DNA from 4 places in the Peribacillus sp. NPDC096447 genome. Region 3 is predicted to be linked to each of the others. Evidence: riboswitches for the same ligand, from Rfam matches in the RefSeq annotation. Region 3 holds a riboswitch; each other region holds the start of a gene.

Region 1 (2,201 bases), on a different contig from region 3:
AAATAAGACGCTTGAAAAAGTAAATAATGAAATTTCATAAAGGGGTAAGTAAAATGAGTTTGTTTGCTTGATAACTATTTCACTAAAATGATAGGAGGGGATGAAGTTGATCTTTCGTACCATTGATACGGACAAAGACAAAGATATTATCGTTAAATTCAGGAAAGATTCCTTTGTTTTAAGTTTTGGATCTGAAGCTGGTTTTGGAGATGAAAATACATATCTGCAACGAATGGGAGAAAGGGTCCGCAAATTTCCGGATGGACAGGTGATCATTGAAAAGAACCAAGTACCGATTGGACAAATGGAACTTCAAATTCGGGAGTATGAAGGAACTGAGATTGGCTATGTAAATTTATTTTATCTTATTCCCGAATACCGCAGTAAAGGCCTTGGCAAGGAATTGGTTCGCTACGCAGAAAACTTTTTCAGGCAATTTAATGTCTCCGAATATCATTTAAGGGTTTCTCCGGATAATGGAAGGGCGATTCGTTTATATACGAATTCAGGCATGATCAAGATAAGGGAAGAAAATGAAATATACACCGTATGGAGAATGAGCAAATCATTATAAAATATAATTTTTAATTATATTAATATAATATAAAACCATCAATTCACTATCCTGTGAAAATATTTTAAGCGATGAAGAATATGGTTGACTTTAAAGAAATTAGAATATATAGTGAAGGACATAATTAAATAAAACGTTAATTCTTATCAAGAGATGTGGAGGGACTTGGCCCTATGATACCTCGGCAGCGGGTTTTTACTTTTGTAAAAATACTGTGCTAATTCCAACGGACGAAAGTTTGAAAGATAAGAAGGAGCTTTACTTAGATAATTAATTTAAGAGTTTACTCTTTTTTATGTCTAAAAGAGGCCTCTTCTGTCTGATGACGGAAGAGGCCTCTTTTGTTTATTCAAAATGTATATGGTTATTTGGAGAATTGGTGCAATTACTCATGAGTTTCGCAGATTTACTCGTGAGTTTCACACAATTACTCGTGAGTTTCGAATATAACCCTATCATTATGAAACTTTGCAAAGCTCTTCTCTCTGGATAATGAATTCGTACAAATAAACAGCATGGGGGGAGATTGGATGATTGAGTTTCAAAATGTTAAAAAGGTTTATCAAACAAAGAAACAGACTGTCGAGGCTTTGAAGGGCATTGATTTGACAGTGGAAAAGGGGGATATATTCGGTGTAGTCGGTTATAGCGGGGCCGGAAAGAGTACGTTGATCAGGCTGGTCAACTTGCTTGAACAACCTTCAGATGGTTCGGTGATTGTTGGGGGCAAGGATTTAACCAAATTAAGCCCTAAGGAATTACGGGCAGAAAAGAAAAAAATCGGGATGATTTTTCAGCATTTTAACTTGCTAAACTCAAAGACCGTTTTTGATAACATTGCCATGCCGCTGGTTTTATCGGGAACTCCGGCTAAGGAAATCAAAAACCGTGTAGGCGAGCTGTTGGAGTTCGTTGGCTTATCGAGCAAGGCAAAGAGTTATCCGGAACAATTATCCGGCGGTCAAAAGCAGCGGATCGGCATTGCGAGAGCTTTGGCTACGAATCCATCGATCTTATTGTGTGATGAAGCTACATCGGCATTGGATCCACAAACAACGAGTGCAGTTCTGCAGCTCTTAAAAAAAATTAATAAAGAATACAATATCACCATTCTGCTAATCACTCATGAGATGTCTGTAATTCGGGAAATTTGCAATAAGGTAGCGGTCATGGAGGGCGGATGTGTCGTTGAACAAGGTTCGGTTTTCGAAGTTTTCGCGAAGCCGCAAACGGATATTGCAAAAAACTTCGTGAGAACGGTCATACATGACGAGATTCCACAAAGTTTTTTAAAAAGCATAGGGGCGCACATTCCGATTATTTGGAAAATTAATTTTATTGGGACTACTTCGGGTACTCCTTTACTGTCTACCATCTCGAAGAAATATGATATTCATTTAAGTGTCTTATCGGCCAATATTTCTGAAATTCAGGAAACGCCTTTTGGGAATTTGATCATCGAAGTGACCGGAAGCAAAAATGAGGTGGATAAGGCTTATCAATATATTAAAGATGAGGGGATTCTCGTCCAGGAGGTGCAGATAAATGGGTAATACGCTTTGGGGAATGGAAATAACGGCAGAGCAGCTGTCGACAGCTTTCGGTGACACACTTTATATGGTAGCCA
Region 2 (2,201 bases), on a different contig from region 3:
ATGCATACTGTACGAAATGATTTACGAAGATTTTATCTGGAAATCATGTAATATTGGAGGGGTATATTAAATGAGCGATATCGTAATTTTATCAGGAAGTCCGGCTATTCCGTCCAGAACGGACATTTCACTTAAACATATTCAATCATTAGTCGAAAACGAAGGATTTACCACAGCTTATTTCTCAATTACGGATTTTTCAGCAGATGATTTATTCCAAGGCAAATATAATAGTGAAGATATCTTAAAGCTTTCAGAGAAAATTCAAGCAGCTAGAGGTGTCATTATTGGTTCACCGGTTTATAAGGCTTCTTATACAGGTGTATTGAAGGCCTTGATTGATTTGCTGCCAGAAGGTGCTTTTAAGGGGAAGCCAGTGCTGCCAATCATGATTGGCGGAAGTAACAGGCATCTATTGGCGATTGACTATGCACTTAAACCATTAATTTCAATATTAAAAGGCGAGCCGCTGCAGGGCATTTATTTTGTTGATAAGGAAATAGATAAACAGAATTCAGAAAACCCGATTAATGATTTGCATTTAATTGATCGGGTCCAGAGTCAAGTTCAAGAATTTGTAGAAGCGATACAGTTAAGAAATTAAATTCGAGTAATCCCTTCTATAAAAGTACTGGAATTCGAGAAATTATTTTTTCAAAGAATGACAGGCGCCAATAATAGGCTTGTTAATGAAAATAGACTCATTTTTTTGGAGGCTTTATCTAAAAAGACGAGTCTATTTTCGTATTTACATGAACATAAAATCAGAATCGGAATAGTGTGTATAAAAATAACAGTTCATCCATAATATTAAACCAAGTTATTTTATAAGAAAACTCCATTGACAAGGATTAAATATATGTTAATATTTAAAATAATAAAACTTATCCAGAGCGACGGAGGGAATTGGCCCTTTGAAGTCCAGCAACCTGCTTGATCGATGCAAGGTGCTACCTCCAACAAAATGTTGATCATTTTGGAAGATAAGGTAAAGATATTTACCTTGGGATCTTTCCATCATGGAAAGATTTTTGTTTTTTGGGGAAGTTGTAGGCAAACCATAACAATGTAAGGTTGTTTGGAATTATATAAATCTAAGAAATTCATTGAATCAGCGGTGAAAATAAAAATACGCGGATTTTCTTAAAGGAGGAACAGGCTTGGATAAAGAGAATCAGCTTGAAGAAATATTTGAACGACTTCAAGAAATGCTTAATTCTATGAAATATGGATCCATTACACTTATTGTCCAGGATGGTAAAATCATTCAAATGGAAAGAAATGAAAAATTAAGAATTAAATAAGGTATCTGCTGACTAGAAAAACTAGAGGCGGGTTTAACTGATATAAAGAGAGTATTGGTTAGATTCGTCTCTTTTTTCCTAGAGTCAAACAAACTGGAGAAGATTACAACGGGGATTGATCAACAGTTACTCTAACCTGATACAGCAAGTTTTTAGAGGGGGCTACAAAGTTGGCTGCATTAATAAACTATGAAAATTTCAACACTGGGGATTTCCCTGTATTTCCCGAAGACAGTGAGACAAAAGGTGCTTTGGAAGTTCTGCAATGGGCGAATGACCATTATGGAAACGAACTGATTTATGCTTGCAGTTTTGGCATTGAAGGCATCGTGCTTACGGATTTATTGGCGAAGGTCAATCCTTCTGCCAAAATAGTTTTCCTTGATACAGATGTTCATTTTGAGGAAACTTATCAATTGATCGAGCAAGTGAAAAAGCGATATCCAAAGCTTTCGATCGAAATGAAGAAACCTGCCTTGACGCTTGAGGAACAAGCAGCGGAATATGGGGATGAATTATGGGTCAGAGATTCAAATAAGTGCTGTAACATCCGTAAAATCATTCCGCTTACCGATGTTCTTTCAACGGCAACAGCATGGCTTTCGGGACTGCGAAGGGAGCAATCCGAAACAAGGGCTTTGACCGAGTATATCAATAAGGATAATAAGTTCAAGTCAGTTAAAATATGTCCACTCATACATTGGACATGGAAAGATGTTTGGCGCTACGCCCACAAAAACGGACTTCCATATAATATCCTGCATGATAATGGATATCCGAGCATTGGATGTAAAACATGTACAGCACCAGCCTTCAATGCAGATGATTTACGCTCTGGCCGTTGGCAAGGAGCTCAAAAAACGGAATGCGGATTGCATTTATCTTAAATAAATAAAA
Region 3 (2,201 bases):
TAAACAATGTTCCATATGAACCGCTTCTTGTTTGGGATATCTTACCTTGAACGATATTGACATCCAACTCGAAGTTACGTACAAGCTTGGTGATCAAAGGGCTTTCTGCATGATCGCCTACAAAGGTCAATTGAATCACTTTGCCTGCAGGATAGCGTTCGAGCAAATGGTCCATCGTTTCTTTCGTTTCTTCCGGTTCCGTTACCTGTTGCACGAAACGCTTTGTCATTTGTTCTTTAGGGTTCTTGAAAACATCCAGGACAGGTCCCTGTTCAACAACTTGCCCGCTTTCCATCACTGCGACGCGATGGCAGATTTTACGTATCACATGCATTTCATGTGTTATCAAGACGATCGTCAATCCCAAGCGCTGATTGATGTCAACAAGCAATTCGAGTATGGAGTCGGTAGTCTGCGGATCCAAGGCAGAAGTCGCTTCATCACACAGGAGCACTTTAGGGTCATTTGCCAGAGCCCTGGCAATTCCCACCCTTTGTTTTTGCCCTCCGCTTAATTGTGAAGGATATGCCTTTTCCCTGCCTTCCAGTCCGACTAACTTGATCAATTCGTTCACACGTTTGGTTCGTTCAGTTTTAGAAACTCCTGCAATTTCCAATGGGAAAGATATATTCTCCTGAACGGTCCTCGACCATAATAGATTGAAATGTTGGAAAATCATGCTGATTTCTTGACGGGCCTTACGGAGCTGAGCGCCTTTAATTTTTGAAATTTCCTTCTCAGCAACTACAACGGATCCCTCTGTTGGTGTTTCCAATCCATTGAGCATTCTGATCAAAGTACTTTTCCCCGCTCCACTGTAACCGATGATACCGAAAATCTCGCCTTTATTTATTTCAACATTCACATTATTTACTGCCTTGATCGTCTCACTGTTTCCTTTTCCTGTCCGGAAAAGCTTACTGACTTTCGTCAATGTAATCATTAACCCTCACCTCTTTTATCCAATAAAACCTATGAACTTAGTTGATTTCTCTACATTATTAGTCTGTTTCTCATATCATGTAAAAGTTTACCCCATTAAAACAGAAAAAACCTTTCTGCATGAGCAGAAAGGCAGGTGAAGAAACAGGCCTTCCTCTCATCTTCCAAAGTGATTAAACTTTGTGTGAATTGGCACCTTTCCAAGGAAATCTCCTTGTCGGTTGCCGGGTTTCATCGGGCACATCCCTCCACCTCTCTTGATAAGAGCTAATATATAGAATATTTGTACATCATTAAGTTCTTTAGTATGGTGAAATTTTATCATAGATAAAAAAGGAGCGCAATGTATAATATTTCTAGTACAATCATACAGAAACTTTACTTAAACCGTTTTGGATGTCAAGGAGACGATATTCGTCGCTTTTTCAATTGCCTGCTCCAAATCTTCTATTAAATCCTCTACATTTTCAATCCCAATCGATAAACGGACTTGGTCGGCACTCACACCCGCTTTCACAAGACCCGCCTCATTCAATTGTTGATGGGTCGTACTGGCTGGATGGATGATCAAGCTCTTCGCATCCCCAACATTCGCTACATGGGACCATAATTCCACCGAATTGATAAGTTTTGCCCCAGCTTCTCGATTACCTTGTATCCCAAATGTAACGACAGATCCAGCTCCCTTTGGCAAATATTTATCCGCAAGGGCTTTATCGGGATGATCCTCATCACCAGGATGTGAAACCCAAGTCACCGCAGGATGGTTTTTTAAATATTTAATGACAGACTTGGTGTTTGCTAGATGCTCTTTCATCCTTACATGCAGCGTTTCAAGTCCAAGCGTAAACTGGAATGCATTTTGGGCACTTAGCGCAGGGCCTAAATCACGGAGTAACTGGACTCGGGCTTTCGTTATGAATGCGGCAGGCCCAACTGCCTCGGCGTATACCAGATTGTCGTAACTTGGGTCAGGCTCCGTGAAGCCAGGGTAATTTGGCGAGTTCCAATCGAATTTCCCTCCATCCACGATGACACCGCCAAGCGTCGTTCCATTTCCCAGAAGCCATTTTGTAGCGGAATGGATGACAATATCCGCTCCAAAATCAATTGGTCTGCATAGATACGGTGTCGCAAAGGTATTATCAATGATCAAAGGTATTCCGGCATCATGGGCGATTTTCGCTACCGCCTCAATATCAAGCACCCTCAAACTTGGATTTCCGATCGTTTCAGCAAAAATGGCTTTAGTTCTTGGC
Region 4 (2,201 bases), on a different contig from region 3:
GTTTCTTGATAGGATTCATCATCATGTCTGCGACCTACAGCGGCCAATCCTGCTCATTTTGAACCATATCCCAGAATAAATATTCATATCGGGAAGTAACCAAAAAGTGCTTTTCTAATCTAAGAAGTTCCTTTTCTGGCATGCCTTCCGTCAATTCTTCCAACAATGCGATCAGCCACTTGTGTGCTTCCCCGAATTCAGGTGATGAATAGGACCTTATCCAATCTGCGTAGCGATTGTTTTCCAATGCTGCTCCATTTTGTTCTTTTAATAGCAAACCGATTTCATAATAATCCCAAGCGCAGGGCAGGAGACAGGCGATCAAGTCTGCCAAAGTCCCATGCTGAGCTGCATTTAGCATGTAACCTGTATAGGCTAGAGTGGTGGGAGTAGGTTCTGTATCTTCCAATTCCTTGGAACTGATCCCGAATTCGGAAGCATACTGCCGATGGATATCCATTTCCACTTGAAGGGTTTCATTTAAAATACTCGCAAACTTTGCCATGGTTTCGATGTTATGAGCTTTGATGACACCTAAAGCAAAGAGCTTGGAATAATCCATGAGATAGATATAGTCCTGCTTCAGGTAATAGGCAAATTTCTTTTCAGAAAGCGTACCGTTTCCAATTGCCTGGACAAAGGGATGTGAATGGTTCCTTTTCCAAATCTCTTTTGCCCGTGCATGAAGTCTATCACTGAATGTTTCTGTTTTAATATTCTCCATTGTTCATCCTCCTTTAGAATGGTTCCCCTTAATAATGAAAAACCCCGCTCCTGAATACGGAACGGGGTAGATGGATATAGTCTGTAAATGGACGATATCATCCACTTCCCTCCGCCGGTATGAGCCGGTTCAGGTTCAAAGGGTCCGGAACTATTTCCATCTCAGTCTTAAAAAAAAGACTCCCCTAGTGGTGTGAATTGTATGTAATTACTGACATCATATCAGAAAGACAAGAAAATGCAACCCGTATTTGAAGAGGGAGCACTTTATGTCCAGGAAAAAAGGGAGAACCAGGTAATTGACTTTTGATGATTATTAGGATAGAATCATTTCTACAACATTTATATATCGAATTCTTATCCAGAGAGGTGGAGGGACTTGGCCCAAAGAAACCTCGGCAGCGGACCCGTTTTGGGAACTGTGCTAAATCCAACAAGCATATGCTTGGAAGATAAGAAGAGCCGCACGGATACTGTCAGCCTCTTCTTGAATTAGAAGGGGCTTTTATTTTTGGGAAATAACGTTTAGTGACATAATAGAAAAGGTATATATAATTTGGTGAAAATCAAATAAGTTGATAAAGTTAGCTAACTAGAAGCAGGCTCTAGGATGACTAGGAAAGGAGCCATTTACATGGCAGAATTATTTAAGAGGATTGAACAGAGGAAGGCAAAGCTCATTGAAGAGCTATTGGCCAATGGAGTATACAAAACCTCTGATGAAAGGCACCTTTATGATGCCCCATTAAAAGTGCTTGAAGATGAATATAAGATTGTTATAAATAGACCTAATAACGAGTCACCTTCTGAATGGATGACATAGTAAGCGATGGACTATATTTTGGGTTCTTGGATAAGGGATATGATGTAAGCATTCACAGTCTACACTAGTGGATGCTTTTTTGCGTTTAATAGGAAATGACATAAAATATACATAATTAAAGAATGAAGTAGGTGTTTTGTCACATTTAACCTATAAAATAACACATTTTATTTCTGAAAAATAGTTGATTTTAACTAGTAGTTTCATTATGATGAAAGTGTAAAAAAATTGAATAAATGGGAGGTGACATATATGCCTTGCCGTAAGGTAACTATAGAAAGGGTAGAAGAAAAGAGACAGGAAATGATCAAATTGGCAGCAAGTTATGGCTTAACAAGTCTGCTAACTGTTCAAGCCAGTCAAGAATTGGATACACTATTAAATGCGTTAGCAAGAAAAAGAGAGTCTGAATATTATTCCCTCCAAAAAGCATATAGGTATTTTTAAATTAGCCAAATCGACCTGTATTAATTTGAAAAAGCTACTGCTCAAGGCAATAGCTCTAAAGAATAAAATTAAATATCGACACGTTTACCAAGAATGATCAAATCCCGCTCAATGCCATCCAGCTCGGCAACTTGAGGTAAATGTGCCCATTCTTCAAACCCGAATTTGGAAAAAAGCTTAAGGCTTGGTATATTGTGGGCGAAAATGA

What was found. Region 3 has a riboswitch for S-adenosylmethionine ahead of ACIQZD_RS15200 (methionine ABC transporter ATP-binding protein). Riboswitches for the same ligand answer to the same signal wherever they lie in the genome.
Region 1: it holds a riboswitch for S-adenosylmethionine, as region 3 does, so the genes downstream of both, ACIQZD_RS06095 (methionine ABC transporter ATP-binding protein) here and ACIQZD_RS15200 (methionine ABC transporter ATP-binding protein) in region 3, are expected to answer to the same signal.
Region 2: it holds a riboswitch for S-adenosylmethionine, as region 3 does, so the genes downstream of both, ACIQZD_RS19030 (YezD family protein) here and ACIQZD_RS15200 (methionine ABC transporter ATP-binding protein) in region 3, are expected to answer to the same signal.
Region 4: it holds a riboswitch for S-adenosylmethionine, as region 3 does, so the genes downstream of both, ACIQZD_RS08735 (Fur-regulated basic protein FbpA) here and ACIQZD_RS15200 (methionine ABC transporter ATP-binding protein) in region 3, are expected to answer to the same signal.

The regions. Positions count from the first base shown of each region.
Region 1 covers NZ_JBIWEV010000001.1:1,217,380-1,219,580, reverse strand. The annotation lists gene ACIQZD_RS06100 (GNAT family N-acetyltransferase) at 107-574, shown strand; SAM riboswitch class I at 715-826, shown strand; gene ACIQZD_RS06095 (methionine ABC transporter ATP-binding protein) at 1,105-2,127, shown strand; gene ACIQZD_RS06090 (methionine ABC transporter permease) at 2,141-2,201, shown strand, end outside.
Region 2 covers NZ_JBIWEV010000005.1:358,609-360,809, forward strand. The annotation lists gene ssuE (NADPH-dependent FMN reductase) at 71-604, shown strand; SAM riboswitch class I at 882-990, shown strand; gene ACIQZD_RS19030 (YezD family protein) at 1,161-1,304, shown strand; gene ACIQZD_RS19035 (phosphoadenylyl-sulfate reductase) at 1,487-2,191, shown strand.
Region 3 covers NZ_JBIWEV010000004.1:161,516-163,716, forward strand. The annotation lists gene ACIQZD_RS15200 (methionine ABC transporter ATP-binding protein) at 1-943, opposite strand, end outside; SAM riboswitch class I at 1,097-1,209, opposite strand; gene ACIQZD_RS15205 (O-acetylhomoserine aminocarboxypropyltransferase/cysteine synthase family protein) at 1,325-2,201, opposite strand, start outside.
Region 4 covers NZ_JBIWEV010000002.1:380,212-382,412, reverse strand. The annotation lists gene thiW (energy coupling factor transporter S component ThiW) at 1-19, opposite strand, end outside; gene tenA (thiaminase II) at 35-724, opposite strand; TPP riboswitch at 814-920, opposite strand; SAM riboswitch class I at 1,078-1,182, shown strand; gene ACIQZD_RS08735 (Fur-regulated basic protein FbpA) at 1,358-1,546, shown strand; gene ACIQZD_RS08730 (Spo0E family sporulation regulatory protein-aspartic acid phosphatase) at 1,799-1,993, shown strand; gene ACIQZD_RS08725 (GNAT family N-acetyltransferase) at 2,062-2,201, opposite strand, start outside.